Regions from separate parts of the Allobosea sp. 10L417 genome, predicted to be linked through region 2. Evidence: predicted binding sites of a transcription regulator. Region 2 holds the regulator's gene; each other region holds the start of a gene.

Region 1 (7,861 bases), on a different contig from region 2:
CAGCTCAGTGCCGCGGAAGCAGCGTTCCTGCGCCTGTTCGAGCAGCAGCTCGCCGCGATGGACGAGGAGCTGGCGGCGGAGACGGCCGAGGTCGCGTTCAGCGATCCGCCCGCGCTACCACAGCATTGAGCAGCACGTTGAGGCCGGGTTCGAGGTCCTCGCGCGTGCAGAGCTCGGCATTGTTGTGGGTGATGCCACCCTTGCAGGGCGCGAAGATCATCGTCGTCGGAGCATGGCGCGCGACGAAATAGGCGTCGTGCCCAGCCTGGCTGAGGATGTCCTGCGTGCGGTAGCCCAGCGCCAGAGAGGTCTCGCGGACGCTGTCGATCAGCTCCTGTGCGAAGATCCTGCCGCCCCATTTCCAGATATCGAGGATTTCGGCCGTGCAGCCGGCGCGGGCGGCGGACTCGCCGACGGCGCGGCGGACGCGCTCGGCCATGACCTCGGAGGTTTCCGGATCGGGATGGCGGACGTCGCAGACGGCCTGCGCCCAGTCGGAGAGGATGCCCGGCTTGTTCGGCCAGGCGACGAGCCTTGCCGCAGTGGCCTTGCCGCCGCCGCCGGCATAGGCCCAGCCGATCTCGTCCGTCTCGACCAGAAGGCGTGCGCCGGCGAGAAGCGCATTGCGCCGCCGCTCCATCGGCCAGGGGCCGGTATGGGCGGTCTCGCCCTTGAATTCCACCAGCATGCCGGTGCTCGGGAAGCCGCCGGTCACGACGCCGACCTGCATGCCGTCGCGGTCGAGATAGTAGCCTTGCTCGATATGGAACTCGAAATAGGCATCGAAGGCCTGCGGCTGGGCCTCCATCTCGCCGCGATAGCCGATCCGCTCCAACTCTTCGCCGATCGACTTGCCGTCATCGTCGCGGCGCCCCTGCGCCCAGTCCAATGCGTAAGCGCCCACGAAGCAGCCGGAGCCGACCATCGGCGGCGAGAAGCGGGCGCCTTCCTCATTCGTCCAGTTGACGATCTCCATCGGCCTGCGCGTGCGGTGGCCGAGCGCATCCAGCGTCCGGCAGACCTCCAGCCCGCCGAGAACACCGGCGATGCCGTCGAAGCGGCCACCATTGATCTGCGTGTCGAGATGGCTGCCCATTACGACGGGCGGGAGGGTGTCGTCGGTTCCGGCGCGGCGCGCGAAAATATTGCCCATGCCATCGACGCGAATCGCGAGACCCGCCTCGCGGCACCAGGCGACGAACTGGTCGCGCATCTGCTTGTCCGCATCGCCGAGGGCGAGGCGCGACAGGCCGCCGGGGCGGCCGGGGCCGATCTCGGCGGAGCGTTCGATCGTGCTCCAGAAGCGCTCGATATCGATGCGAAGCTTGTCGGTGCCGGGCATGGCGATCTCCTCGCCCGCCGCGACGGCGGAGGCGAACAACGGGATGAAGCGCCGTGGCATCCGGATCTGACGGCCGCCGGCAACGGCACAAGGATTCAGCGATACGGCCGTGCGGGCAAATAGATATTGCCTATGCTTGCCATTGGGTGCCGACCGAGATGACCTAAGCGCCCGCTTGCGGGATCATTCGAAGCCGGTTTTTGGCAGCTCCGTTGCCGCAGCTTCGCGTTGGAGGCCGGTGAAGCCATCGGAGCCTGACCCATCGAAAATGCCCATGCCCCCCGTTGCCAGAATGGATTCGTGTGTGCCGCGAGCCTGTCATAGCTTGGCGTCGATACCGGATGACCGGCATTGCGGCGTTGCCGGGACTATGGCGTTTGACCTTGGTGTCTTCCGCGTTGAATTTAAGTTTAGATAAGTAATATTTCGCTGTTGCCGCGCGTATCTCGCTATATCTGTGGCTTTGAATAAATTTCACGTCCTTTCTCGATGCGATTTTCCGGGAACAAATGTCCATTCAATCGTTCATTTCTTGAAATGACGTCGACATGGCGCATTGAATTTCGATTCAATTCTCGAATTAATTTGTTTCGTTAATGAAGCGTTAAACAACCGTCATCTTGGGCGGGTCAAAAGCCCGCATCCGGCTCGCCTTATGCGGGCCGGCCACCCGGTTGGCGGCGGCCGGGGTTTCGATGTGCTGGCTAAAAAGGATCTGCCCGTGACGTGCTCCGGTTCGATCGACTTCGTCTGAACATCGCCCGCAATCGCCCGGGCTCCTGCGGGAGCACGGGCAATCCGTAACGATCAATGCCGAGCGCGGCGGGGCGGATTGTGCCCGACGCCGCCCTTCGCCTCCACGTCAAACCCCGGATCGGGAACAGGGATTTCAGCCATGGCGCTCAGTAAAGGTTCGATTGCGTTCGTCGGTTTCAATGCCGACGGCAATGACAACATCGCATTCGTGGCGCTCACGGAAATTCCGGCCGGCGAGACCATCATCTTCGAGGATAACGAGTGGAACGGCTCGGCCTTCGCGGACACCAATGAGGGAGCGTTCAGCTGGACCTCCGCGGGCGTCGCAGCCGGCACGATCGTGCGCATCGACAATATCGGCGCCGGGACGATCTCGGCGAGCACCGGCACCGCGGCCGCATCCGTGGCCGGACGCGGCACCAACCGTGGCATCGGCGCGGCGGACGAGACGATCTACGCCTATCAGGGCTCGGCCTCGGCGCCGAACTTCATCACGGCTATCGCCAATGGCGGCTTCAACAGCGCCAACGGCGTGCTGACCAATACCGGCCTGACCGCGGGCGCGGATGCGCTCGACCTGAGCACGCTCGATGACGACACCGACATCGCCGCCTTCAACGGCGCGCGCAGCGGTGGCGCCTCCTTCGATTCCTATCGCGCGGCGATCAACACGGCCTCGAACTGGGTCAGCCAGGACGCTACCGGCGACCAGAGCAACGATGGCACCGCCCCGGACGTGCCGTTCTCGGCGCAGTCCTTCACCGTGGCGGGCGGCGGCGCGGTCTCGGTCTCCTCGGTCACGGTCGACGCGGCCTCCAAGCCTGAGGGCCAGAGCTTCCTCTTCACGGTCACGCTGAGCCAGGCCGCGGCCACCGATACCGTCGTCAACCTCGCCGTGTCGGGCGCGACCGGCGACATCGGCAGCGTTCCTGCCGCGGTCACGGTCCTTGCCGGCCAGACCACTGCAAGCTTCAGCGTAGCGACGATCGACGACGCCGTGGCGGAGCCCGACGAGAGCTTCTCGATCACCGCGACGCTGGGTACCTCCTCCCAATCGGCGAGCGCGACGATCGTCAACAACGACGGCACCCCGATCACCCTGATCAGTGCCGTGCAAGGCACCGGCCTCGGCAGCACGATGGTGGGCAAGACCGTCACGGTCGAGGCCATCGTCGTCGGCGACTTCCAGAACAGCGACGCCGACGGCGCCCGCAATCTCGGCGGCTTCTGGCTGCAGGAGGAGGCTGGCGACTCCGACGGCAACGCCCTGACCTCCGAAGGCATCTTCGTGTCCTATGCCAGCCTCGGCGTCGATGTGAAGATCGGTGACAAGGTCAGCGTCACCGGCGTGGTCGCCGAGAATTTCGGCAATACCGAGCTCAACGCCTCCACCGTCGCGATCGTCCAGGCCGGCGCGGTGGCCGACGTGAACAGCATGGCGGTCGAGATCGACCTGCCGAGCGTCGGCGTGCAGACCGCCTCGAACGGCACTTATGTCGCCGATCTCGAGCGCTACGAGGGCATGCTTGTCCGCTTCACCGAGACGCTCGCCATCACCGAGCAGTTCAATCTCGACCAGTTCGGCGAAATCCGCCTGACCCAGGGTGAGCGCCCGAACTCCTACACCGTCGATCACGATGCCAGCGTTTCCGGCTACGACGCGCATCTGCGCGACATCGCCTCGCGCTCGGTCATCTTCGACGACGGCCGCAGCGTCTCGAACCCCAATCTCGACAACACCGTGGTCGATGGCGACTACAACGCCACCACCGCGCCGCGCATGGGCGACACCATCACCGGTCTCACCGGCGTGCTCGACTACGACTTCAACCAGTTCCGCGTGCACGCGGTCCAGAACGGGCCGGGCATCAACGACGTGGTCTCGGCCAATCCGCGGCCGACGAGCTATCCGGATGTCGGCGGCACGCTGAAGGTCGCGAGCTTCAACGTGCTCAACTACTTCACCACGCTCGACAACGGCCAGCTCACAACGAACGGCTTCGAGCCGCGCGGCGCCGAGACGCAAGCAGAGTTCGACCGGCAGACCGCCAAGCTGGTCAACACGATCCTGTCGCTCGATGCCGACGTGCTCGGCCTGATGGAGTTGGAGAACAACTTTATCGAGGGGGCGAGCGGCAACGCCATCGACCATCTCGTCGACCAGCTCAACAGCGTCTCCGGCTCCTTCAAGTTCGACTGGGTGCGTCCGGGCCAGAACTTCGTCGGCGGCGACGCCATTGCGGTCGGCTTCATCTACGACGTCACTTCGGTGCGCGTCTCCATCGACACCCACGTCGCGATCCTCGACGACAGCGACGTTTCGTCCGAGCTTCTGGGCCAGAGCACGCTCGGCCGCATCTTCAACGGCGAGAACACCAGCCGCGCGGCGGTGGCCGTGACCTTCGAGGAACTCGCCAGCGGCGGTGAATTCACCGCGGTGGTCAACCACTTCAAGTCGAAGGGCGGCTCCGGCACCGGTGAGGATGCTGACATCAAGGACGGCAACGGTGGCTGGAACAGCCAGCGCGAGCTTGCCGCCAAGGCGCTGGTCGAATGGCTCGGCACCGATCCGACCGGCTCGCACGACCAGGACGTACTCGTCCTCGGCGACCTCAACGCCTACGCGAAGGAAGACCCGATCGACGTGCTGCTGAACGCCGGCTTCACCGATCACGGCGCCGACGGCTACAGCTACGTCTTCGACGGCCAGACCGGCTCGCTCGACCATGTCCTGACCAATGGCAGCCTCTCGGCCCAGGTCACCGGCGTCGCCGACTGGCACATCAACGCCGACGAGGCCGATGCGGTCGACTACCAGCTCAATTTCAATGCCGATCTCATCACCAATGAGCGCGATCCCTCGATCTTCAATTCCGAGGTGATCGCCCGCGTATCCGATCACGACCCGATCATCGTCGGGCTTGATCTGACGGAGAACCCCGTGTCTACGACCGCCTTCACGCTCCAGCTCCTGCATTTCTCCGACGGTGAAGCCGGCCTTCTCGCCGGCCAGACCGCCAAGAACCTCGCCGCTCTGGTCGATGCTTTCGACGACGATTTCGCCAATACGCTGACGCTCTCGGGCGGCGACAACTTCCTGCCGGGTCCGTTCATCGCCGCCGGGACCGATCCGTCCGTGCGCGCGGCGATCAACGCGGCTACCGGATCGACCATCGCCGCCGGCGTCAACCAGCCGATCGCCGCGGCCGACATCGCCATCATGAACGCGATCGGCATCGACGCCTCGACGATCGGCAACCATGACTTCGACCTCGGCTCGAAGGTGCTGCGCGACGCGATCACCGCAGGCTCGGTCGCCGGCTGGAAGGGCGCTGACTTCGCCTATCTGTCGTCGAACCTCGACTTCTCGGCCGATGCCGACCTCAACCCGCGCTACACCAACACGGTCGGCAACGGCGCGACGCCGACGCCGGACGTCGACACGCTGAACGGGCGCATCGCGCCGGCCGCCATCATCACCAAGGGCGGCGAGAAGATCGGCCTGATCGGCGCGACCACCCAGATCCTCGAGCGCATCTCCTCGCCGACCGGCACCGAGGTCAAGGGCTTCCCCGGCGATGGCGCCGAGGTCGACGACATGGACCTGCTGGCGAGCCAGCTGCAGCCGATCATCGACGAGATGATCGCTGAAGGCATCAACAAGATCATCGTGCAGTCGCATCTGCAGCAGCTTGAGTACGAGCAGCTGCTCGCGACCAAGCTGCGCGGCGTCGACATCATCCTGGCGGCTGGCTCCCATACCCGGCTGGGCGATGCCGACGACGTGGCCGAGAACTTCCCGGGCCACAGCGCCGAATTCGACGGGCCGTATCCGATCGTCACCGCCGGTGCCGACGGCAAGCCGACGCTGATCGTCAACACCGACGGCGAATACTCCTATCTCGGCCGGCTTGTGGTCGATTTCGACGCCCAGGGCAACATCATCGTCGACAATCTCGCGGGGAAGACCGCGATCAACGGCGCCTATGCGTCGACCGATGCGAATGTCGCCGAAGCCTGGGGCACCACCGTCGGCAATCTCGAGAACACCGCCTTCGCGGAAGGCACCAAGGGCGACAAGGTGCGGGATGTGACCGATGCGGTCCAGTCCGTCATCAACGTCAAGGACGGCACCGTCCACGGCTACACCGACGTCTATCTGGAGGGCGAGCGCGCGCTCATCCGCAACCAGGAGACCAACCTCGGCAGCCTCTCGGCCGATGCCAATGCCGACGCGCTGCGCGATGCGCTCGGTGCGGAGAGCCCGGCCTTCGTCGTGTCGGTCAAGAACGGCGGCGGCGTGCGCTCGCAGATCGGCACCTTCTCGGCCCCGGATCCGGTCACCGGCCAGGTCGACAAGCTGGCGCCGCCGGCCAATGCCGCGACCGGCAAGGCCGAGGGCGGCGTCTCGCAGCTCGACATCGAGAACTCGCTGCGCTTCGACAACAAGCTGATGGCCTTCGACACCACTGCCCAGGGCCTCAAGGTCATTCTCGAGCACGGCGTCGGGCTCCTCGGCAACCAGGGGCGCTTCCCGCAGATCGGCGGCATCGCCTTCTCCTACGACCCGGACCTGCCGGCCGGCAGCCGCGTCTCCGATATCGCGTTGATCGCGGAGGACGGCACCACGATCGCCCTTTACGATGACGGCGTGCTGCAGCCGGGCGCGCCCGCCAAGATCACGATGGTGACGCTGAGCTTCCTCGCCAATGGCGGCGACAGCTACCCGATGAAGGCCAATGGCGAGAACTTCCGCTATCTGCTGGCGGATGGCGGCCTCTCCGGCCCGGTCGACGAGGCGCTCGACTTCACCGCCGCTGCCGTCGTGGCGGCCAACACGCCCGCCGGCTCGACCCTGCTCGGCGAGCAGCAGGCCTTCGCCGAATACATGCAGGAATTCCACGCCACCAAGGAGACGGCCTACGACGTCGCCGACACGCCGATGGAGCTCGACCAGCGCATCCAGAACCTGAATGTCCGCCAGGACACGGTGCTGGTCGATGCCGCGGAGCTGCCGGTCGGCACCGACGGCGACGACTTGCTCGTCGGCATGTCGTGGGGCGAGGTCATCCTTGCCGGCCTCGGGGACGACGAGGTGTCGGGCCGCGGCGGCAATGACGCCATCGATGGCGGCGAAGGCGACGATACGCTGTCCGGCGACGAGGGCGACGACCTCCTCAAGGGCGGCGCCGGCGACGACGCATTGTTCGGCGGTGTCGGCAACGACGTGCTGAGCGGCGGGGCGGGCGACGACCTTCTCGACGGCGGCGCTGGTATCGACACGGCCGACTTCTCCGGCGACGCTGCTGGCGTCGTGGTCGATCTCGCAAGTGGCATGGCCTCGGGCGATGCGACCGGCGAGGACGAGCTCGTCTCGATCGAGACCGTCATCGGCGGTTCCGGCAACGACATCCTGATCGGCGACGCTGCGGACAACCACCTGCTCGGCGGCTTCGGCGACGACGTACTGAAGGGCGGCGCCGGCGACGACATCATCCTCGCCGGTCTCGGCGACGACGTCATCGACGGTGGCGAAGGCTTCGATACGCTCGATCTCTCGGCGGCGACGGGCCCGGTCACGGTCAATTTCGCTGCGGGCAAGATCTCGGGCGCCGGCATCGGCAATGACAGCTTCAGCAACATCGAGAAGCTGCTCTTCGGCGCGGGCAACGACAATGTCACCGGCGGCAATGGCGACGACGCCTTCGACGGCGGTGCCGGCAATGACAACCTCAAGGGCGGTGCCGGCAACGACAAGCTCTG
Region 2 (7,861 bases):
GACACCGGCACGGGCCTCAACTACCAGTCGATCGGCTCGGGCGGCGGTATCCGCCAGATCAAGGCCAAGACCGTCGCTTTCGGCGCGACCGACGCCCCGCTCAAGGGCGAGGACCTGACCAAGGACGGCCTGATCCAGTTCCCGACCGTGATGGGCGGCGTCGTGCCGGCCGTGAACATCGCCGGCGTCGAGCCGGGCAAGCTCAAGCTCTCGGGCGAGATCATTGCGCAGATCTATCTGGGCGACATCAAGAAGTGGAACGACCCGACGATCGTCGCGCTCAACGCCGGCGTCACCCTGCCGGATGCCAACATCAACCCGGTCTACCGTTCGGACGGCTCGGGCACGACCTTCGTCTTCACCGACTACCTCTCCAAGGTTTCGGCTGACTGGAAAGCCAAGATCGGCGCCAACCAGTCGGTCCAGTGGCCGGTCGGTATCGGCGGCAAGGGCAATGAGGGCGTCTCCGCCTCGGTCAAGCAGGTCGCCAACTCGATCGGCTATGTCGAATACGCCTATGCCAAGCAGAACAAGCTTGCCCACGCCCTGGTGAAGAACGCCGACGGCAACTTCCCGGCTCCCGAGGAGAAGGCCTTCCAGGCTGCCGCCGCCAACGCCAACTGGCAGGAGCAGCCGGGCTTCGGCATCTCGCTCAACAACCAGAAGGGCGCGGATGCCTGGCCGATCACTTCGGCGACGTTCATCCTGGTCCATGCCAAGCCGGAGAAGCCGGAAGAGGTACAGGCCGCGATGAAGTTCTTCGACTGGGCCTACAAGAACGGCGACAAGCTGGCGAGCGAGCTCGACTACGTCGCCCTGCCGTCGAATGTGAAGGATCAGGTCCGCAGCGCCTGGAAGGGCGTGACCGACACCGCCGGCAAGCCGATCTTCTGATCGCTGCCAACTGACAAGGCGAGGCGGGCCAGTCCCGCCTTGCCGCTCTCTTCAAGCCCTCATCCTGAGGGGCGGCCCCAGCTGGCTCTCCCGCAGGATGCTCCTCAGGATGAGGGCTGGGATTGATCGGGACGGGCGACCGGCCATGGCAATCCCGGCAACGAGACCGGAGCCCCCGCGGATGACCGCAGCAACCGATATGACGAACGTTCCCGGCGCGAGGCCGGTCGTCCGCAAGGCGCCGAAGGCGGGGTTCGACCTCTTCTTCCGCAATGCGAGCTTCGCCGCGGCGCTGCTCGTGCTGGTGCTGCTCGCCGGTATCATGATCTCGATGATCATCGGCGGCTGGCCGGCCTTCCGCGAGTTCGGCCTCGGCTTCATCACCTCCAGCGTCTGGGATACGCAGAACGAGCAGTACGGCGCCTGGCCGGCGATCGTCGGCACGCTTTCGACCGCGCTGATCGCCCTCGTCATCGGCGTGCCGCTCTCGCTCGGCATCGCGGTCTACCTGACCCAGCTCGCGCCGGGCTGGTTCAAGAAGCCGGTCGCCACCGCGATCGAGCTGCTCGCTGCCGTGCCCTCGATCATCTACGGCATGTGGGGCCTGTTCGTCTTCGTGCCGCTCTTCGCAGCCTATGTGCAGATCCCGCTCTCGAACCTCGTCGAGGGCATTCCGATCGTCGGCACCGTCCTCTACTCCCGCTCCCCCTCGGGCCTCGGCATCTTCACGGCCGGCATCATCCTGGCCTTCATGATCGTGCCCTTCATCGCCTCGATCACCCGCGACATGCTGGAGCAGATCCCCTCCGTGCTGCGCGAGAGCGCCTATGGCATCGGCGCCACGACCTGGGAGGTCGTGCGCCATGTGCTGGTGCCGCAGGCCGGCGTCTCGATCATCGGCGCGATCATGCTCGGCCTCGGCCGCGCCCTCGGCGAGACGATGGCCGTCACCTTCGTCGTCGGCAACGCCAACCGCCTGTCGGCCTCGATCCTCGATCCCGGCTCGACCATCGCCTCGCGCATCGCCAACGAGTTCAACGAGGCGATGGGCCTGCAGCTCAACTCGCTGATCGCGCTGGGCTGCATCCTGTTCTTCGTCACCTTCGTCGTCCTCGTCATCGCGCGGCTCCTGGTCGCCCGGGTGAAGCGCTACTGAGGTCCTGAGAGATGAGCATGACGACCGCCTCCACGCCGCGCGAACTGCCCCACACCCCCTGGGGGCGCGTGCGCCAGTCCCGCCGCACAGCCGACCGGCTGATGAAGATCATCGCCACGGGCTTCACCTTCTGCGCCATCTTCGTGCTGTTCTGGATTCTCGGCATGCTGCTGGTGAAGGGCATCGGCGGGCTCTCGCTCGCGACCTTCACCGAAGTTACGCCGGGCCCCGGCTCGCAGGGCGGCGGCCTCGCCAACGCCATCGTCGGCTCGGTGGTGCTGACCTTTCTCGGGATCGCGGTCGCGACCCCGGTCGGCGTGCTCGCCGGCACCTGGCTTGCCGAATACGGCAAGGGCTCGAAGCTCGCGAACCTGATCCGCTTCATCAACGACATCCTGCTGTCGGCACCGTCGATCCTGATCGGTCTGTTCGTCTACGTGATCCTGGTCGAGCCCTTCCGCGGCTATTCCGGCTGGGCCGGCGGCGTCGCGCTCGGCATCATCGCGATCCCGGTCATCGTGCGCACCACCGAGGACATGCTGAACCTCGTGCCCGGCCCGCTGCGCGAAGCCGGCTCGGCCCTCGGCGCCCCGCCGTCGGTCGTCATCACCTCGGTGACCTGGCGCGCCGCCAAGGCCGGGATGGTGACCGGTATCCTGCTGGCTCTCGCCCGTATCGCCGGCGAGACCGCGCCGCTGATCTTCACCGCGCTGAACAACAATTTCTGGTTCTCGCCGACCCTGGTCGGCGGCGTCTCGAACCTGCCCGTCACCATCTACCAGTTCGCCTCCGCTCCCTATGAGAACTGGCAGCAACTGGCCTGGGCGGGATCGCTGATCATCACGGTCTCGATCCTGCTGCTCTCGATCATTGCCCGCCGCTTTGTCGCCGGCGGCAAATAAGACTTGAATCCAACCCGGTCGCGTCCGACCTTGAGGACCATGTCGATGCTTTCGACCCTTGAACTCTCCCCGCAGACGCTCGATGCCGAGGCGCCCGTCCGGATCGCGGTGAAGAACCTCGATTTCTACTACGGCGAGCACAAGGCGCTGAAGAACATCAATCTCGATTTCCGCGACCGGCACGTCACCGCGCTGATCGGCCCGTCGGGCTGCGGCAAGTCGACCCTGCTGCGCATCTTCAACCGGATCTACTCGCTCTATCCGGAGCAGAAGGCCACCGGCGAGATCATGCTCGACGGGCGCAACATCATCTCGAACGATGTCGATGTGAACGAGCTGCGCTCGCGCGTCGGCATGGTGTTCCAGAAGCCGACGCCCTTCCCGATGTCGATCTACGACAACGTCGCCTTCGGTATCCGCCTCTACGAGAAGCCGCCGAAGTCCGAGCTCGACGACCGCGTCGAGGGCGCGCTGCGCCGTGCCGCGCTCTGGGACGAGGTCAAGGACAAGCTGAAGAGCTCCGGCATGGGTCTCTCCGGCGGCCAGCAGCAGCGCCTGTGCATCGCGCGAACCATCGCCCAGAAGCCTGAAGTGATCCTGTTCGACGAGCCGACCTCGGCGCTCGACCCGATCTCGACCGGCAAGATCGAGGATCTGCTGGAGCAGCTGAAGAGCGACTTCACCATCGCCATCGTCACGCACAACATGCAGCAGGCGGCCCGCATCTCGCAGTATACCGCCTTCATGTATCTGGGCGAGGTCGTCGAATTCGCGCCGACCAATACCATCTTCATGAACCCTGCCAAGAAGCAGACGCAGGACTACGTCACCGGCCGGTTCGGCTGAAGACCGGTTTCAAACCAGCAGCCCTCATCCTGAGGAGCCGCGCGAGCGGCGTCTCGAAGGATGGTCCAGGAGGCTCCGGAACCAACCGGAGCATCCTTCGAGACGCAAGCTTCGCTTGCTCCTCAGGATGAGGGCTGAGGGTTGAGCATGCCGACCTGAAAACGACGACGCTGCATCGGCGCTAATGATCTAGAGGACACGCCGCCCATGACCGACCACATCGTCCGCTCCTACGATACCGATCTCGAAGGCATCCGCCGCAGCCTCGCCGAAATGGGCGGCATGGCCGAGCGCATGCTGGGCGATTCGACCGTGGCGCTGGTGCGCCGCGACACCGGCCTTGCCCAGAAGATCATCACGGCCGACCAGCGCCTCGACAACCTCCAGCGGGACGTCGAGGAAAAGGCGGTACTGACCATCGCCCGGCGCCAGCCGCTCGCCAACGACCTGCGCGAGCTGATTTCGGCGATCCGCATCGCCGCCGACATCGAGCGCGTCGGCGATCTCGCCAAGAACATCGCCAAGCGCGCCGTCGCCATCGCCGGCCAGTTCCAGCCGCCGCACCGCGCCGTGGTCGGGCTCGAGCACATCAGCCGCCTGGTGCAGGCGCAGCTCAAGGACGTTCTCGACGCCTACGCCGCCGGCAACGAGCAGAAGGCGCTCGACGTCTGGCGCCGCGACGACGAGATCGATGCGCTCTACACCTCGCTGTTCCGCGAGCTCCTGACCTATATGATGGAGGATCCGCGCAACATCACCTTCTGCACGCATCTCCTGTTCTGCGCGAAGAACATCGAGCGCATCGGCGACCACACCACCAACATTGCCGAGACGATCCACTATCTCATCACCGGCGACTCGCTCGACGTGAACCGGCCGAAGCTCGACACGACCAATATCGAGGTCGAGGCGATCACCGGGAACTGAAGCAGATCATCATGGCCGCACGCATCCTGATCGTCGAGGACGAGGAGCCGCTAACCCTGCTGCTGCGCTACAATCTCGAGGCCGAGGGCTTCGAGGTCGACAGCGTCGCGCGCGGGGATGACGCCGAACTGCATCTGCGCGACCACACGCCTGATCTCGTGCTGCTCGACTGGATGCTGCCGGGCCTTTCTGGCATCGAACTCTGCCGCCGCTTGCGCTCGCGGCGCGACACCGAACGCGTGCCGATCATCATGCTGACGGCGCGTGGCGAGGAGACCGAACGCGTGCGCGGGCTCGCGACTGGCGCGGACGATTATGTGGTGAAGCCCTTTTCGTTGCCGGAGCTGATCGCGCGCATACAGGCGCTGCTGCGCCGCGCCAAGCCGGGCCATGTCGCGGGGCTGCTCGCCGCCGGCGACCTCGAACTCGATCGCACGACCCGGCGCGTCCGCCGTGCCGGCAGCGAGCTGCATCTCGGCCCGACCGAGTTCCGGCTGCTCGAGTTCTTGATGCAGGCGCCCGGCCGCGTCTATTCGCGCGCCCAGCTTCTCGACGCCGTCTGGGGCCGCGACGTCTATATCGATGAGCGCACCGTCGACGTTCATGTGGGCCGGCTGCGCAAGGCGATCACGCCGGCCAATACCAAGGATCCGCTGCGGACAGTCCGCGGCGCCGGTTACGCCTTCGACGAAACCTTTGCGCGCAGCTGAGCGGCGCTGCAGCTCTGCTCCTCATCGCAACTTGCCGTGAACCTTGCCCGGCCGCTCGCGTTGATCTTGAAGATCGACGCGAGCCAGAGGAGGTCGCCGTGAGCAAGATGCCGCCCATCCCGCCGGCCAATCGAAGCGACAAGGGTCCGGGCGAGCCAGATCATGCCGAGCGCGATCTGCGCAGCGCCAGAGGTGGCGAGCGCCGACCAAGCCAGCCTGATCAGCAGGGCCAGCAGGGCAATACACGCATCAACACGACCCATCAGGGTCTGCAACAGGATCGTTGAGGAGGTTGCCGAACGTCGACCTCGACCAAGGCGCCGCAGAGCATCCGGCACGGCGGCCCCGGCTCATCGCATGAGAACGCGAAGAAGCCGCCGGACATCCGCTTGCCGATGACAACCGGCGGCACGCTCGCGTTTCGGGTGGCGGCGGCGAACGCGACAGCCACCTCTCGCATGATCCGGCGCGCAAGGGAGGCAGGGCGCGATGAGAACCGGCCTTCAGGTCGATCCCCTGAAGGGCGACGGCAGGCGCTTCAGCCCTCTCGGTGGAAGAGGCGGCGCAAGCTGTGCTTGGCCGCTTCCAGAGTTCTGCGGCGCTCGGCCGGCAGTTTCCGGCCGGCGCGGTTGATGTAGAAGGTGAGCATCGACATCGCCGAGCGATAGGGGCCCGATTTGCGCCGGCGGCTGTGCTCGGCCGACCGCTTCAGCGAGCGCGCGATCTGACGCGGATCGCCACGCGTGAACACGGCTTTCTCGAAATCGAGCGCGTTGCTCCGGCTGGTGATATCGGCCGACCATCTGTGCTTGTGGACGGGCATGGCGTCCTCCTGTCGGTCAGGCGTTTGGTCCGCCCTCGATGTCGCCGGCCCAGGTCAATGCGGTCTCGTACTCCTCCGGCTTGAAGGTGCGAACAGTCACGAAGGGGATCGCCGGATTGAGCAGGTCGACGAAGGCCGCAAGCCAGCCCCTGTCGGTGATCACCGCCTCGCGCGGGAAGCGTTGCAGCTCCCACAGCTTGCCGAGGCTGTAGCGCGCATCCTTCCAGGCGGCAGCCAAGGTCATATCGGTGAAATCGGTGAGGTCGGCGAGGATGCCGACTTTCTCGTGTCGTGCGAGCTTCGCGTCGATATCGGCCATGATCCCATCGAGATCGTCGCTGGTCAGCGTCTGCGACAGGCGGTAGGCGCCGACATGGTCGGGGGCGGGCAGGATCGTTAACATGACTCCTCCTTGCTCCAGACAACGCGGGGCAAGAGCGGAAGTTTCGCCCAATGATCAGGCGGCTGAGGATCCACGGGTGGCGGCATCGAACCGCGCGGCTTCGGAGCGCAGCCAGCCGATGAATTCATCGAGGCCGGGGCGTTGCGGCTGGCCCAACGGGCGGATGAGCCAGCAGCCCGTCGCGCTGGTGAAGCCGAGTCCGAGCGGGTTGACGAGCGCGCCCGAGGCCAACTCGTCCGCCACGTAACAGCGCGGCGTCAGCGCGACCCCCAACCCCGCGACGGCGGCGCTGATGATGACGGAATAGTAGCCGTAGCGCACAGTATGCTCAGGCACCGCGCCGCGCAGGTCGTGGGTTTCGGTGAACTCGGCCCAGAAGGTTGGCATCTGGAAGTGCTGCAGCAGCGTCATCTTCTGAATGTCGGCCGGGCGGCGAAAGCCCCCCATGCGCTCGACGAGGCCGGGCGCGGCGACGAGGGCGACATCGCGGCCGAAAAGATAGTGGGCCTCCCTGTCGGGCCAGGGGGGGACGCCGTGAGAGATCTCGATATCCGGCTCCTCGGTCTCGCTCTCGCTCACATAGTTGGTGAACTGGACGTCGACACCGGGATGCGCCGCCGCGAAGGCGGGAAAGCGGGCCATCAGCCAGCGCTCACCGGCGATCGCGATCATGTGCAGGCGGATCGGCCGGGCAATGGCGCTGCGCTCGGCGAGGCGCCTGGCGCCTCGCTCCATCTGCTCCAGCGCGGCTTCGGCATAGGGCAGATAAATCGCTCCGGCCTCGGTGAGCTTGAGGCCGAGCGGGCTACGGTCGAACAGCACGGTGCCGAGGTGGTGCTCCAGCGACAGAATCTGCTTCGAGACGGCACTCTGGGTCAGGTTGACGACCAGCGCGGCACGGGCGGTCGATCCCAGGCGCGCAACCGTGGTGAAGGCCCGCAGCGCGGTCGATGACGGCGGAGCCCGGCCGGCGGCCATGGGGTATTCCTTTTTAGACTATCTCTGCGGAGATCGTTTCGTTTGCCGGGCTTTCGGTCAAGAGGTCATTCTTCCCTAACGGGAGGAGCCAGCATCATGAACCAGACGACCCGCCTGTGGGGCGGACGCTTCCGCAAGCCGCCGGATCCGCGGCTGATGAAGCTGTCGAGCGCGGCCGGCGAGCACGCGAGGCTGGTGCCGCAGGATGTCGCGGGCGGCAAG
Region 3 (7,861 bases), on a different contig from region 2:
GCGGCCTCGATCGCTTCCGAATAGAGCTTGCCGAAGGCGCCGAGATCGCTGGTCATGATCGCGAGCATGCCGGCGAAGGGGCCGAGGCCCACGACGTTCACCCAGATCAGCGCCCAGATCAGCGCGTCCACGCCGCGCACCGTGTCGAGCGAGCGGCGGGCCAGGAAATGCACGACGCGGTTGGCGACGACGTTGCGCGCCGCGATGAAGCCGAGCGGCAGGGCGAGTGTCGCCGCCAGAACGGTGCCGAGAAAGGCGATGGCGATCGTCTCGAACAGCGCCTGCACGAAGATCAGGGCGCGGGCCCAGGAGCCGGGGTTGGGAGGCAGCATCAGGCCGACGAAGGAGCCGAGATTGCCGAGCCCGGCGAGGATCTTCCAGAGCGAGGTCTCAAGGGTCGTCAGCCCGTAAAGGAAGAGGCCGAGCAGCACGGTGATGGTGCCGATGGTGGCGAGCTTCGTCTTGAGCGAGCCGCGGATCGCGGCCTGGTGGCGGTTGACGATGTCGGCGCGCTCGGCCGGGGTGAAGGCGAGGCTCATCGACCGTGCTCCAGGCTGAGGAGGGCGTGGCGCAGGCGCTCGGTGCCGTAGTCGATCAGCATCACCGTGACGATGATCAGCAGCAGGATGGCGCTGACATCGGTGAAGTAGAATTTGCGGATGGCCTCGATCAGGTCCTGGCCGATGCCGCCGGCGCCGACGAAGCCCATGATCGAGGCGCCGCGGACATTGATCTCGAAGCGGAGCAGCGCATAGCTGGCGAAATTGGAGAGCACCTGCGGCACGACGGCGAAGCGCACGATCTGCCACCAGCTGCCGCCGGAGGCGGTGACGCCGTCGACCGGCTTCAGGTCGATGTTCTCGACCACCTCTGAGAACAGCTTGCCGAGAGCGCCCATGGTATGGATGGCGATGGCAAGCACGCCCGGCAACGGGCCGAGACCAAAGGCGATGACGAAGATCAGCGCGAAGACGATTTCCGGAACGGTGCGGCAGAATTCGAGAAAGCGGCGGACAGTGAAGCGCAGCCATGCGGACCGGCCGAGATTGGCGGCGGCGGCGAAGCAGAACAGGAACGCGCCGACGGCGCCGAGCACGGTGCCGACATAGGCGATCAGAATGGTCTGCCAGAGCAGCTTCAGCCAGTTCTTGAGGCCCCAATACCATTCCGCAAGGTCTGAGCCGAGGCTGGCGAGGCGCAGCGTCGGCAGTGTCTCGTAGATGTATTTCGGGAAGCGGTGGATGTTCGCGAAGAACTTGGCGAGATCGACCTCCGAGCCGCGCGCGGCCAGCAGGACGCAGACGATGAAGACGGCGGCGCCGATGAGCGCCTGGCGGCGCTTGGCCACGGCCGCCTGCCGATATGTCTCGGCATGGGCCAGGATGGCCGGGTCGTTGCGGTCGATCGCGAGGGTCATGGCGGGGGCGCTTCCACTCCGTCTCGGGACCGGCTGGTGCCGATCCCGGACAAGGGCGTCATTCCCGGGCGAAGCGAAGCGCAGACCCGGGAATCTCTGTCGGGAGATGCCCGGGTCAAGCCCGGGCATGACGTGCTGATGATTACGACGACTTCTTCTTGCGGAGGTCGTCGACGAACTTGTTGAGCTCGATGATCGGGTCGTAAGCCTTGTTGTCGACGGCGACGAGCGGGCCCTGCTTGCCTTCATAGATCTTGTCGAAGGCGGCCTTGTCCTTGGTGGCGAGGTTCAGCACCGCGTCGCGGATCTTGGCCTTGAGGTCATCAGGCAGGTCGGTGAGATAGGCCATCGGCGAGTTCACGATCTGCTCGGACTTGTAGATGATCCGGAAGTCGTCGGCCTTGACCATGTTCTTGCGGGCCATGCGCTGCAGGTTCGACTCCTGCTCGTCGTTCCACCAGTTGGCGGCGATGTCGACGGTGCCCTGCTGCAGGGCGATGACCGCGTTCTCGTGGCTGCCGGTGTAGACGACCTTGGAGAAGAAGGTTTCCGGCTCGATCTTCATCTGGTTGAGGACGAAGCGCGGCACGTTGTTGCCCGAGGTGGAGTTCGGATCGACGAGGCCGAGATTCTTGCCCTTGAGGTCTTCGACCTTCTGATAGGGCGAGTCCTTCTTCACGTAGAAGACGGAGTGGTAGCCCTTCGTGCCGTCGAGGTTGGTCTCGATCGCGAAGGCGTCGACCTTGGCGCCGGTCATGCGGGCGCGGGCGAAGGAGGCCGGGCCGTACATGCCGATATGGATGTTGCCGGCGCGCTGGCCCTCGATGATCGCGGCGTAGTCATTGGCGATGCGCAGCGTCACCTTGGTGCCGAGTTCCTTGGCGAGATAGTTCACGAAGGGGGTGTAGCGCTCGACCACGCCCGAGGCGTTCTCGGCCGGGATGATCGCGAAGACGAGCTCCGGATACTTCGCCTTCCAGTCCTGGGCAAAGGCCGGGGCAGCGGTGGCGGCGAGGCCGGCGACGGCGAGCTTGAGGGTATGACGACGGGTCAGCATTGGGTCTGCTCCTGGTTGCTGTCGGGATGCTCTTTTCGCGGCGACGGCCTTTGGCCGCGCCGGCGATCCTTCGCTTGTCAGGCGATCTTCTGGCGGGCGCGCTTCGCCTCGGAGGCGGCGATGGCATCGAGCGCGTCCAGCGCCTCGGCGCCGGCATCCTTGGCTTCGATGCCGTAGAGTTCGGCTGCGACCTCGCGCGTCAGCGCCTGCGGCACGTCGTCGAACACGACCTTGCCGGCCGCCATGCCGATCAGCCGGTCGCAATACTTTGCCGCGATATCGAGGTCGTGCAGGTTGCACATCACGGTGATGCCGTCCTCGCGGTTGATGCGGAACAGCGCGTCCATGACGACTTGCGTGTTACGGGGATCGAGCGAGGCGATCGGCTCGTCGGCGAGGATGATGCGCGGCTCCTGGACCAGGGCGCGGGCGATGGCGACGCGCTGCTGCTGGCCCCCGGACAGGGTCTCGGCGCGTTGTGCCAGCAGATGCCCCATATCGAGACGTTCGAGCGCCGCAATGGCGCGGATCTTGTCGTCTTGGGAGAAGCTCTTGACCAGCGTCAGGGCGGCGGAGCGGTGGTTCAGGCGCCCGAGCAGCACGTTGGTCAGCACGTCCAGGCGGCCGACGAGGTTGAACTGCTGGAAGATCATCGCCGTGTCGCGGCGCCAGCGCCGCAGCGAAGCCCCCTTCAGCGCGGTGACCTCCTGCTCCTCGCAGGCGATCCGGCCGGATGTCGGCTCCGCCAGCCGGTTGAGCATGCGCAGCAGAGTTGATTTGCCGGCTCCGGACCTGCCGATCACGCCGACCATCTCACCCTTGGGGATCGACAGCGAGACATTGTCGACAGCATTCTTGTCGCCAAAGCGCTTGGTCAGACCTTCGATACGCAGCATGTGATGGGTTCTCGCGCACGATGCGGGCATGAGCGCAGCCCCGTCCGGCCCTGACCGTGGGGCAACTCATCTCCATGGCGACGAGAGCTAGCGGCGGCTGATGACAGCGGCGTGACAGTGGCCGAAAGCGCGATCCGGTGACCTTGGATGGCCTCGTCAGAGCGCGTTCAGCAGCGCGTCGACGCAGGCGCGAACATAGGCTTTCCGCTGGGTGGCCGGCATCGGCTTCACCCCGAGAAGGCCGCGCAGTTGGTGCAGGCCGCGCAGCATGCCGACGAACTGTTCGGCGAGGAGATCGGCTTCGGCAAGGCCGAGCGGGCGGGCAACGCCGTGGCCGACGCGTGACCGTTCGATGAGCAGCGTCACGATGGCGGCGCTCATTCTCTTGGCGCCGGCCTCATAGGCAGCGCGGCCGAGCTCGGGAAAGCGTGGCGAGGCGCTGACCACCAGCCGGTGCAGATCGAGGGAGGCCGGACGCAGCATGAGCTTGAGCATGTCCTCGCCCAGCTGCGTCAGGGCGCTGCGCAGATCGGCGGCGGGCGACGCCTGCTCGAGCGGCAGAGTCAACGTTTCCGTGAGGCCGGCACAAATCGCCTTGAACAGCGCCTCCTTATCGGCGAAATGGCTGTAGATCGTCTGTTTCGAAACACCGGCCCGATGGGCGATCTGGTCGAGGCTCGCGCGCTCGAACCCCTCCGCAAGGAAGGTTTCGGCGGCTGCGCGGGTGATGGCGTCGTGCTTGTCGGGGCGCGCGCGTTCGGCGGAAAGGGATTTGGCCGGGTTCGTTTCGGTCTGGTCGGAATCGAGCAGGCGTGTCTTGGCGCCGTTTCGCCGGAGGGGTTTCGGCACGGGTCTTGCCTCGCCGCCTGCCGGTTCGGTGAGAGGGGTTGCCCGGTGTCGACGGAGGGGGGTGTCAGCCATGCTCCCGCACACTTGGCCTCTTATCAAACTAGACTGTCCAGTCTAAGATAGTCGCGCGGTATTGGAGCGTCCAGTCTTATGAAGCGGTTTGTTCTCCTCGTCGTGGTCGCGGCGCTCGCGGGCGGCGGCTATTACGCCTACCGCAACCAGCGCGCCGGCACGCAGCAGGCCCAGGCCAGCGCCGTTTCCGGGCCGCGAGCCGTGCCGGTGGAGGTGGCTTCCGTCGAGACGATGACCGTCAACGAGGAGGTCGAGGCGCTCGGCACGCTCGCCGCGGATGAATCCGTGATCATCGCTTCCGAAATCGCCGGCCGCGTCGTCGCTCTCGGCTTCAAGGAGGGCGAGCGGGTCAAGGCCGGTCAGGATCTGGTCAAGCTCGATACCGCCATCCTCGATGCCGAGCTGAAGCAGGCGCTGGCCGATCTCGGGCTGGCGCGCGACACCAACGAGCGGCTGAGGGCGCTGGTGCAGCGCGGCTCGGGCACGCAGGTCGCGCTCGACGAGTCGACGGCGCGGCTCGCGTCCAGCGAGGCGCGCGTCCAGCTTGCCAAGGCCAAGCTCGCGCAATCGACCATCGTCGCGCCGTTCAGCGGCGTCGTCGGTCTGCGCTCGGTCGGCATCGGCGATTATGTCTCCGTCGGCAAGCCGCTGATCGTGCTGACCAGCATCGACCCGATCAAGGTCGATTTCCGGGTGCCGGAGATTTATCTGAGCCGCGTCAAGGTCGGCCAGCCCGTCCAGGTGCGCGTCGATGCCGTTCCGGACCGGACTTTCACGGGCCAGATCTTCGCGATCGACCCGGTCGTCGACGTCAACGGCCGCGCGATCCGTCTGCGCGCCAACGTTCCGAACGGCGATCTCGCCCTGAAGCCCGGCCTGTTCGCCCGGCTGTCGATCACGGTCGACCAGCGCGAGAACGCCATGGTCATCCCCGAGATGGCGGTGGTGCCTGATGGCGTCGGCAAGATGATCTACGTCGCCGAGAACGGCAAGGCGCGCCGCGTCGCGGTCGAGCTCGGCAAGCGCCTGCCCGGCAAGGTCGAGGTGGTCGGCGGGCTGAAGCCCGGCATGCAGATCATCACCGCCGGTCAGATGCGGCTGCGTGACGGCAGCACCATCTCCGTCAAGGAAAAGCCCGTCCAGACGAGCCAGCTCTGATGAGCCTGTTCGAGCTCTTCGTCCGCAGGCCCGTCCTTTCGACGGTTCTGAGCCTGCTGGTGATGCTGATCGGCATCGTCTGCTATGGCCGCCTCACCGTCCGCGAATACCCGAACATCGACGAGCCGATCGTCTCGGTGCAGACGATCTATCGCGGCGCCTCGGCCGAGATCATCGAGACCCAGGTCACGCAGATCCTGGAGAACTCGATCGCCGGCATCGAGGGCATCGAGATCATCTCCTCGGCCAGCCGCCAGGAGCGCAGCCAGATTTCGGTGCGCTTCCGCCCCGACATCGATCCCGACGTTGCGGCCTCCGACGTGCGCGACCGCGTCAGCCGCGTGCGCGGGCGCATGCCGGAAGAGATCGACGAACCGATCATCGCCAAGGTCGAGGCGGATTCGCAGCCGGTCCTCTACCTGTCGCTGACCAGCACGCGGCACAGCCCGCTCGAGCTGACCGACTTTGCCGATCGCTTCATCGCAGAGCGCGTCCAGAACATCACCGGCGTCGCCGAGGTCCGCATTCTCGGCCAGCGCCAATATGCGATGCGCATCTGGCTCGATCGCTCGCGCCTCTCCGCCTATGACGTTACCGTCCAGCAGATCGAGGCGGCGGTTCGCGCCCAGAACATCGAGATTCCATCGGGCCGGATCGAGAGCAGCGACCGCGAGTTCACCGTGCTGTCGCAGACCGGCCTGGTCACGCCGGAGCAGTTCCGCGAGATCGTGGTGAAGGATGCCGCCGGCTTCCCGATCAAGCTGAAGGATCTGGCGCGCGTCGAGCTCGGCGCGCTCGAAGAGCGCAACGCGGCCTGGTTCAAGGGCTCGCCCTCGGTGACCGTCGGCATCGTCAAGCAGGCGACCGCGAACCCGCTCGACGTCTCGTCCGGCGTGCGCGCGGCGCTGCCCGGCATCATCGAGGATCTGCCCGACGGCATGTCTATCGCGGTCTCCTACGACAGCTCGATCTTCATCGACCGCTCGATCAAGGCGGTGTTCCAGACGATCATCGAGGCGATCGTCCTCGTCGTTCTCATCATCTTCGTCTTCCTGCGCTCGCTCAGGGCGACGCTGATTCCGCTGGTGACGATCCCGGTCTCGCTGATCGGCTCCTTCGCGCTGATGTATGCGTTCGGCTTCACCGTCAACACGCTGACGCTGCTCTCGATGGTGCTCGCCATCGGCCTCGTCGTCGACGACGCCATCGTGGTGCTGGAGAACGTCCACCGCCATATCGAGGACGGCATGGAGCCGAACAAGGCGGCGATCCGCGGCATCAACGAGATCGCCTTCGCCGTGGTAGCGATGACGCTGACGCTGGTGGCGGTCTATGCGCCGATGGCGTTCTCGACCGGCCGCACCGGCAAGCTCTTCATCGAGTTCGCGCTCACGCTCGCCGGCGCGGTGCTGGTCTCCGGCTTCGTCGCGCTGACGCTGACGCCGATGATGTGCGCCAAGCTCCTGCGTCACCACGACAAGCATAGCTGGCTGTACAATGTGCTGGAGCGTGGCTTCGAGGGGCTGTCGCGGGGCTACAGGGCCTCGCTGCGCGCTGCGCTCACCGTGCGTCCGCTCATCGTCCTGCTGGCGGTTGGCGTCGCCGGCGGCGGCTATTACTTCTTCACCCATCTGCGCTCGGAGCTGGCGCCGGTCGAAGATCGTGGCACGATCAACGTGATCGGCGTTGCGCCGGAAGGGGCGACCATGTCCTTCACGGCGAGCTATGCCCGCCGGGTCGAGGAATATTTCAGCAAGCTCCAGGAGGTGGATACCTATCTCGTCATCGTCGGCTTTCCCGACGTGACCCGCGCCATCGCCATTGCCCGGCTCAAGCCCTGGGAGGAGCGCGAGCGCAAGCAGCAGGATCTGGTCGCCGACATCACCCGCGAGCTCGGGCAGATCCCCGGCATCCGCCTCTTCGCCAACAACCCGCCCTCGCTCGGCCAGGGCAACGCCAACAGCAAGCCTGTTGAGTTCGTGCTGCGCTCCTCGGAGAGCTACGCCCAGCTCAAGAGCTATGTCGACCAGCTGATGCGGGAGGTCGCAGACTCTCCGGCGCTCTCGAACGTCGAGACGAACCTCATTCTCGACAAGCCGCAGATCCGGGTCACGATCGACCGGCAGCGCGCCGCCGACCTCGGCGTCGGCGTCGATGTCATCGGCCGCACCATGGAGACGCTGCTCGGCGGGCGACAGGTCACGCGTTTCAACATGAACAGCAAGCAGTACGACGTGATGCTGCAGGTCGCGGGCTCCGAGCGCAACACGCCGCAGGCGCTGCAATCGATCTATCTGATGGGCCGCAGCGGCGCAGTCGTGCAGTTGTCGAGCCTGGTCAGGATCGAGGAGACCGTCGCGCCCAAGGAGCTGGTCCGCTTCAATCAGCTGCGCTCGGCCACGATCACGGCGC
Region 4 (7,861 bases), on a different contig from region 2:
GACGGGCAAGACCGCGCGCTCGGCCAGCATTCCGGCGGCGCGCGCCATGCTCGGCGTGATCGGCATGACAGCACGCCCGATCGGGCTCAAGCCCTCGGGCGGGATCCGAACTCTGGCGGATGCCAAGAGCTACCTTGCTCTCGCCGACGCGATGATGGGCCCGGACTGGGCGACGCCCGCGACTTTCCGTTTCGGTGCGAGCGGTCTCTACACCGCGCTCGTCGAGGAAATCGGCGGCGCTGCGCCCGGAGTGCCGCCGCGTGGGAGCTACTGAATGCGCCTGACCCAGGAGATCATCGCCGCCAAGCGCGACGGTGCCGAGCTGCCCGATGCGGATATTCGCCAGATCATCGCCGGTTTGACCGATGGCTCGGTGAGCGAAGGACAGGCGGCCGCCTTCGCCATGGCGGTCTATTTCAACGGCATGAACGAGAAGGAGCGCGTCGCGCTCACCCTCGCCATGCGCGATTCCGGAACCGTGCTGCGCTGGGATGATCTGCCCGGCCCCGCCCTCGACAAGCACTCGACCGGCGGCGTCGGCGATACGGTGAGCCTGCCTTTGGCGGCTGCGGTGGCGGCCTGCGGCGGCTACGTCCCTATGATTTCCGGTCGCGGCCTCGGCCATACCGGCGGCACGCTCGACAAGCTGGATGCCGTGCCGGGCTATGTCACCCAGCCGTGCATCAATCTGTTCCGCAAGGTCGTGCGGGAGGTCGGCTGCGCCATCATCGGCCAGACCGCCGATCTCGCCCCGGCTGACAAGCGGCTCTATGCCATCCGGGACGTGACGGCGACGGTCGAAACGATTCCGCTGCTGGTCTCCTCGATCCTGTCGAAAAAGCTCGCCGCCGGACTGCACGGCCTCGCCATGGATGTGAAGTTCGGTTCCGGTGCTTTCCTGCCCGACTACGCCAAGGCACAGGCGCTGGCGCAGGCTCTCGTCGCCGTCGCCAACGATTCCGGGCTGCCGACACACGCGCTCTTGACCGATATGGACGAGCCGCTCGCCTCGGTCGCCGGCAATGCGCTCGAGGTCGCCTATGCGCTCGACCATCTGACCGGCCGCCGCCGCGAGGCGCGCTTCCATGAGGTCACGGTCGCGCTGGGCGCCGAGATGTTGCTCCTGGGCAGGCTCGCCGCCGATCTCGATGCCGCGCGCGAAAAGATCGAGAATGCCTTCGCCTCGGGTGCGGCGGCCGAGCGCTTCGCGCGGATGGTGGCGGCGCTCGGAGGACCGACGGACTTGCTGGAAAAGCCGGCAAATCATCTCGCCTTTGCGCCGATCGTGAAGCCGGTCTTCGCCGAAACGGCGGGGTCGGTCGTCGCGGTCGACACGCGTGCGGTCGGGCTTGCGGTCGTCACGCTCGGTGGCGGCCGCGTCCGCCCGCAGGACCCGATCGACCATGCCGTCGGCATCGTCGAACTGGCTGGCATTGGAGCCGAGATTGGCGCGGAGCGTCCGCTCGGGATCATCCACGCGCGCGACGAGGCGCAGTTCGCCGCGGCGAGTGCGCGCTTGCGCAAGGCCTATTGGATCGGTGAGGGTGCGGCGCGCGGCCGGCTCGTCGCGGAACGGATCACGGAGAGGGTGTCGGCATGAGTTTGCTTCTGGCCATGACGGGCTGGCATGTCGAGGACTGGCGCGCCAGGTTCCAGGCGCTGCTGCCGGAGATGCCGATCGTGGTTCTCGGCGAGCCCTTCGACCGCCGCGCCGTCCATTATGTCGCGAGCTGGAAGCACCCGGCCGGCAGCCTGACCGGTCTGCCCAATCTCGCCGCCATCTTCTCGCTTGGCGCCGGCGTCGATTTCCTCTTCGCCGACGACAAGCTGCCGGCGGTGCCGATCGCCCGCGTCGTCGATCCCGATCTGACCACGCGGATGAGCGAGTACGTCGTGCTGCACTGCCTGATGTATCTGCGCCAGCAGCACCGCTACCTCAGCCAGCAGCGCGAAAGGCTCTGGGAGGACGATCGCAACCAGCCAGCGGCCCGCTCGGTTCGCGTCGGCATCATGGGGCTGGGCGAACTCGGATTGGATGCCGCCGCCAAGCTCAAGGTCATCGGCTTTGACGTCGCCGGCTGGAGCCGCTCGCCGAAGAGCATCGAGGGGCTGCGCACCTTCTCGGGTGAGGAGGGCATGAAGGAGTTCCTGGCGCGGACGGACATCCTCGTCTGCCTCGTGCCGCTCACGCCGGAGACGCGCGGCATCATCAACGCCGGGCTGATCGCAGGGCTGGCGCAGGATGGTCGCCTCGGAGGTCCGTTCGTGATCAATGCCGGCCGCGGTGGCTTGCAGGTGGAAGAGGATATCCTGGCGGCGCTCGAAGCCAGCACGCTGAAAGGCGCGACGCTCGATGTCTTCGAGACCGAGCCGCTGCCGACCGCCTCGCCGCTCTGGACCCATCCGGGCGTGACGATCACGCCGCATAACGCGGCGATGTCGGAGCCTGAAGCGATCGCTTCGCTGATCACGGCGCAGATCAGGCGCCTGGAAGCCGGCGAGCCCCTGCAGCATGTGGTCGATCCGGCCAGGGGGTACTAAAGGATCGGCCGCTTCTGTGGCTGTTCAGCTCCAGTCCTCATGCTGAGTGCCGCGAGAGCGGCGTCTCGAAGGATGGTTCGAGCGTACACTGGAACACCCTTCGAGACACAGGCTTCGCCTGTTCCCCAGGATGAGGGCTGGCGAGTTCAAATGCCCCGTCACCGAACGGTCGCCGCGCTGTCGTCGGGTCGCAATCCGGGCGGGCGAAGCGGGTTGGTCATTTCCAGCCCGGAGAATTTCATGCGCTTGTCGCTCGCCTTTGCCCTGCTCCTGTCCTCGACCATTCTCGCCGGGGCCCAGGACGCCCAGAAGGAGTTTCCGTCGAAGCTCGTCGGTCACGCCCTGCTGCCGGCGAACACGATCATCCCGGCTCCTGCCGATGCGCCGGCCGATCTTAAGGTGTCCGGCAAGTTCGTAACCCCGGGCAAGCGTGTCGAAACCGTCGGTTCGGTGATGGGCACCTCGGGCGGCCGCCCGACAGGTCTTTCCACGCCATTCGCCGGCCAGCCCGTGCAGGGCTTCTCCGGCATCCGCTCGCTCGGCAATGGCGAGTTCCTCGTCCTGACCGACAACGGCTTCGGCTCCAAGGTCAATTCGCCCGACGCGATGCTGTTCTTCCATCGTCTCAAGGCCGATTTCGACAAGGGCGCGATCGAGCGTCTCTCGACCATCTTCCTGCACGACCCCGACAAGAAGGTGCCGTTTCGCATCGTTCATGAGGGCACCGAGAAGCGCTATCTGACCGGCGCCGATTTCGATCCCGAGTCGATCCAGCCGATCGGCGGCAAGTACTGGATCGGCGAGGAGTTCGGCCCCTACCTCATCCGCGTCGATGCCAACGGCAAGGTCGAGGCGGTGTTCGAGACCACGGTCGATGGCAAGCCGGCCCGCTCGCCGGACCATTACGCCGTGACGACGCCCGGCGCACCGAACCAGTCCGTCGAATTCAATGTCCGCCGCTCCAAGGGCTATGAGGGCATGGCGCAGTCTCCCGACGGGCGCTTCCTCTACCCGCTGCTGGAGGGGCCGCTCTGGAACGCCGAGACCAAGGGCAATGAAGAGGTCGACGGCAAGGAAGTGCTGCGCATCCTCGAATTCGATGTCGCCAACGAGAAGTGGACCGGCCGCTCCTGGTACTTCCCGCTGGAGCAGAAGGGCCTCGCCATCGGCGACTTCAACATGATCGACGCGACGACGGCGCTGATCATCGAGCGCGACAACGGCGAAGGCACTGCCGACAAGGCCTGTGCCGCCGGACAGAAGGGCCCGGACTGCTTCCACGACCTCGCCAAATTCAAGCGCATCGTGAAGATCGAGATGACCGACGCCAATGTCGGCAAGCCCGTGCGCAGGATCGGCTTCATCGACCTGATGAAGATCGCCGACCCCGACAAGAAGGCGAAGCAGGGCGCCATCGACGGCGTGCTGCCTTTCCCGTTCTTCACCATCGAGAACGTCGACGTCGTCGATCTTGCCAAGGGCATCATCGTCGTCGGCAACGACAACAACCTGCCGTTCTCGTCCTCGCGTGATCCCAAGAAGGCGGATGACAACGAACTCGTCCTGCTCTCGGTGAAGGAACTGCTCGACGCGAAGTGAGAACGCCCGCATCGCTGGCTCGGTTGGGCGCAGCGATGCGGCTCATGTCGTCTTGCCCGGCGGTCGGATTCGATCGGCCGCCGGGCGTTCCTACTCTGTTCTTGAGCTATTGCTGACCTGAGCGTATAATAAAAATGACCAAGCGCCTCATGCGCGAGGCGTAGTGGTTGGATGATCGTCACCGATGGAGGTGATCATGTTGACCGCGAATACAAACGTCAGGCGACCGCAGGACTGGTGTAATCTGATCCTGGCCGGGCTGCTGTTCTTCTCCCCATGGTACATGGGCTTCGTCGGCGACTTCGTGCCGACGCGCAATGCCTGGATCGTCAGCGTGGCTCTCGCCGTGATTGCGGTCGCTGCGCTTTCGGCTTTCGCCGAATGGGAGGAATGGCTGAATCTCGCGCTCGGACTCTGGCTGGTGGCCTCGCCCTGGATGCTGGGCTTCACCGGTAACCTCCGCGCCTTCTGGCCTCACATGATCGTCGGCCTGCTGACTGCGGCGATCTCGGGCTGGGCAGTCTGGGATTATCGGCACGAGCCGCACGCGACGGCGTAGGGAGCTTCGCGCTCCCCGCCGCTCCAGAATCGACCCGGCGCGATCTAGCTGCGTAGCGCGCCGGGGCCGGCCACCGCGGCCGGCGGGCATTTGCCCGAGATGATCATGCCCAGCACCTCGTCCTGGGTGACGTCGGCAGTGCGCGCCGTGCCGACGACCTTGCCATTCTTCATCACCGTGACGCGGTCGGCGAGATCGAAGACGTCGTGCAGGTCATGGCTGATCAGGAAGATGCCGATGCCCTGCTTCTTGAGCTGGAGGATCAGCTCCGCCACCTGCTTCGTCTCGGCCGGGCCGAGGGCCGCCGTGGGCTCGTCCATGATCAGCACGCGGGCGTTGAAATAGATGGCGCGCGCGATCGCGACCGACTGGCGCTGGCCGCCCGAGAGCGCCTTCACCGGCTCCTTGAAGCGACGGAAATGCGGGTTGAGCCGACCCATCACCTTGCGAGTCTCGGCCTCCATCGTCGCATCGTCGAGCGTGCCCCAGCCGGAGAGTAGCTCGCGACCGAGGAAGATGTTGGCGGCGGCATCGACGTTATCGGCAAGCGCGAGCGTCTGATAGATCGTCTCGATGCCCTGCTGCTTGGCGTCACGCGGGCTCGTGATCGCCGCTTCATCGCCATTCACGCGGATCGTGCCGGCATCGGCCCGGTAGGCGCCCGACAGAATCTTGATCAGCGTCGACTTGCCGGCGCCGTTATGGCCGAGCAGGCCGACGACCTCGCCCGGCATCAGGTCGACGCTCGCACTATCGACGGCCTTGATGCCGCCGAAGGCGATCGAGATGTCGCGCATCTCGATCAGCGGCGTGCCCTGGCCCGGATGGGTGTCGGCGAGACCAGCCGATTCCGTGATGCTCATCGCTCCTCCTCAGCTCAGCCGCTTGCGGTAGACCCCGTCGAGCCAGACCGCGAGGACGAGGACGATGCCGACGACGATGTTCTGTAGCGGCGCGTCGACGCCGATCAGCACCATGCCGGACTGCAGCGACTGCATCACCAGCGCGCCGAGCATGGCGCCGACGATGGTGCCGACGCCGCCGGCAAGCGAGGTGCCCCCAATGACAGCGGCAGCGATGACATAGAGCTCGTCGAGCGTGCCGGCGGCGTTGGTCGAGGCGTTCAGGCGCGCCGTCGAGATGCAGGCGGAGATGCCGACGAGCACGCCCATCAACCCGAAGACCAGCATCAGCACCTTGCGCGTGTTCACGCCGGAGAGCTGCGCGGCCTCGGGGTTGCCGCCGATGGCGAAGACATAGCGGCCGAAGCGCAGGCGGTTGGCGATGAAGGTGATGATGACGCCGACCGCGAGCGCGATCAGCACGGGAACGGCGAGCCCGTGGCCGATGGTCAGGCCGCCCTCAGGCCATATGCCGCCTTTCGCCTCGGTGACGCGCCGGGCGATGCCGGCGGGCAGCGCATAGGCGTTCGCCACCATCACCATCGCCAGAACCGTGGCGCAGCCGAGCCCGGCGATCGTGATCTCGGCCCAGAGCGGGCGCAGCAGGAAGCCGAAGCGCTTGCGCCGGCGCCGGATCAGCGCCGCGCCGATCGAGATCGCGGCGCAGAGCGCGATGCCGATCGCCCAGGAGGCGCTTGTGCCGATCGCGCCCTCGACGCCGCCGCCGAGCGGGCGGAAGCGCGAATCCATCGGCGCGATGGTCTGGCCCTGCGTCACCCACCAGGCCGCGCCGCGCCAGATCAGGAGGCCGCCGAGCGTGACGATGAAGGAGGGGATGGCGAGATAGGCGATCAGCGCGCCCTGCAGCAGCCCGACGAACCCGCCCAGCGCCATCGCGAGCAGCAGGCTGACGACCCAGGTCAGCGGGTGCTCGAAGCCCCAGATCTCGGGCAGGAGCCGGACCTGCACGAGCCCGACCACCATGCCGACGAAGCCGAGCATCGAGCCGACGGAGAGGTCGATGTTGCGGGTGACGATGACCAGCACCATGCCGCAGGCCATAATCGCGATCGAGGCGGTCTGGACCAGCAGATTCCAGAGATTGCGCGGCGTCAGGAAGGCGCCGTCCGACAGCCAGTTGAAGCCGAGCCAGATCACCGCGAGCGCGGCGACCATGCCGATCATGCGCGGATCGAACTCGATCTCGCGCAGACGATCGGCAAGGCTGCGCTCATCCTGCGCCGGGTTGGCCGGCGCGGGTGCCACGTCAGAGCCGGACGATGTCAGATGGGATCGCATAGCGACCCCATCTGACATCTGAATCCATCTCTCACCAAAAAACTGGAGCAGGCTTCTCGCGGAAAACCGGTTCCCACTCTTTCGCAGCCTGCTCTAGTCACAGGCCTTGACCTTGCCGGACGCGACGCCCTGGCAAACCGCCGATTTCGGTGCCCAGCCGGCCTCGATCACGACGGCGAGGTTGTCCTTCGTCACCGGCACGGGCTTGAGGAAGAGCGCCGTCATCTTCTGCTTGGACGGGCCCTGGTCCCAGGCAGCCGAACCCGGAATCTCGGAGAGCTTGGCGCCACCTGCGAGCTTCAGTGCAATCTCGGCGGCGTTGCGTCCGAGTTCGCGCGCATCCTTCCAGATCGTCACGGTCTGGGTACCCAGCGCCACGCGGTTGAGCGCCGCGCGGTCGGCATCCTGGCCGGAGACAGGCACGGAGCCGGAGAGCCCCTGTGCATCCATCGCCGCAATGGCACCGCCCGCGGTGCCGTCATTGGCGGCGATGACGGCATCGACCTTGTTCTGGTTGCGCGTCAGGATCTGCTCCATGTTGCGCTGGGCGTTGGCCGGCAGCCAGCCATCGGTGAAGGCTTCGCCGACATTCTTGATCTTGCCGCCGTCGATCGCCGGCTTCAGCACCTCGATCGAGCCCTGATAGAGGAAATTGGCGTTCGGGTCGGAGCTCGAGCCCTTGATGAAGACGTAATTGCCCGCCGGCTTCGCCTTCTGGATCTCGCGCGCCATCATCCGGCCGACCTCGACATTGTCGAAGGTCAGATAGAAGGCCTGCGGGATCTCGATCAGGCGGTCATAACCGACGACGCCGATGCCCTCGTTGACCGCCTTCTCGACGGCGGGACGAATGGCCTGCGCGTCCTGCGCCAGCACGATGATCGCCTTGGCGCCGCGCGCGATCAGGCTCTCGACATCGGTGAGCTGCTTGGCCGGCGATGACTGCGCATCGGCGGAAAGA

The links. Region 2 encodes PhoB, which activates phosphate uptake and scavenging genes when phosphate is short. Its sites were predicted from a motif close to TGTCATNNANCTGTCAT; they were not measured.
Region 1: AC1DE3_RS12915 (ExeM/NucH family extracellular endonuclease) is a predicted target of PhoB. The motif match lies at 1,945-1,961, and genes of this name have one in related genera.
Region 3: phnC (phosphonate ABC transporter ATP-binding protein) is a predicted target of PhoB. The motif match lies at 3,471-3,487, and genes of this name have one in related genera.
Region 4: AC1DE3_RS19765 (esterase-like activity of phytase family protein) is a predicted target of PhoB. The motif match lies at 2,698-2,714, and genes of this name have one in related genera.

Annotation. Positions count from the first base shown of each region.
Region 1 covers NZ_JBFTJP010000004.1:118,518-126,378, reverse strand. The annotation lists gene AC1DE3_RS12925 (LysR family transcriptional regulator) at 1-129, shown strand, start outside; gene AC1DE3_RS12920 (Zn-dependent hydrolase) at 98-1,342, opposite strand; gene AC1DE3_RS12915 (ExeM/NucH family extracellular endonuclease) at 2,238-7,861, shown strand, end outside.
Region 2 covers NZ_JBFTJP010000001.1:1,033,208-1,041,068, reverse strand. The annotation lists gene pstS (phosphate ABC transporter substrate-binding protein PstS) at 1-894, shown strand, start outside; gene pstC (phosphate ABC transporter permease subunit PstC) at 1,076-2,050, shown strand; gene pstA (phosphate ABC transporter permease PstA) at 2,068-2,952, shown strand; gene pstB (phosphate ABC transporter ATP-binding protein PstB) at 2,992-3,798, shown strand; gene phoU (phosphate signaling complex protein PhoU) at 4,006-4,725, shown strand; gene phoB (phosphate regulon transcriptional regulator PhoB) at 4,737-5,435, shown strand; gene AC1DE3_RS05265 (hypothetical protein) at 5,543-5,722, shown strand; gene AC1DE3_RS05260 (DUF3175 domain-containing protein) at 5,974-6,258, opposite strand; gene AC1DE3_RS05255 (SpoIIAA family protein) at 6,275-6,661, opposite strand; gene AC1DE3_RS05250 (LysR family transcriptional regulator) at 6,716-7,639, opposite strand; gene argH (argininosuccinate lyase) at 7,736-7,861, shown strand, end outside.
Region 3 covers NZ_JBFTJP010000013.1:104,790-112,650, reverse strand. The annotation lists gene phnE (phosphonate ABC transporter, permease protein PhnE) at 1-539, opposite strand, end outside; gene phnE (phosphonate ABC transporter, permease protein PhnE) at 536-1,417, opposite strand; gene phnD (phosphonate ABC transporter substrate-binding protein) at 1,560-2,474, opposite strand; gene phnC (phosphonate ABC transporter ATP-binding protein) at 2,552-3,370, opposite strand; gene AC1DE3_RS24920 (TetR/AcrR family transcriptional regulator) at 3,527-4,219, opposite strand; gene AC1DE3_RS24915 (efflux RND transporter periplasmic adaptor subunit) at 4,370-5,449, shown strand; gene AC1DE3_RS24910 (efflux RND transporter permease subunit) at 5,449-7,861, shown strand, end outside.
Region 4 covers NZ_JBFTJP010000008.1:146,134-153,994, reverse strand. The annotation lists gene deoC (deoxyribose-phosphate aldolase) at 1-274, shown strand, start outside; gene deoA (thymidine phosphorylase) at 275-1,600, shown strand; gene AC1DE3_RS19770 (2-hydroxyacid dehydrogenase) at 1,597-2,541, shown strand; gene AC1DE3_RS19765 (esterase-like activity of phytase family protein) at 2,782-4,140, shown strand; gene AC1DE3_RS19760 (SPW repeat protein) at 4,337-4,699, shown strand; gene AC1DE3_RS19755 (ATP-binding cassette domain-containing protein) at 4,744-5,562, opposite strand; gene AC1DE3_RS19750 (sugar ABC transporter permease) at 5,572-6,900, opposite strand; gene xylF (D-xylose ABC transporter substrate-binding protein) at 6,994-7,861, opposite strand, start outside.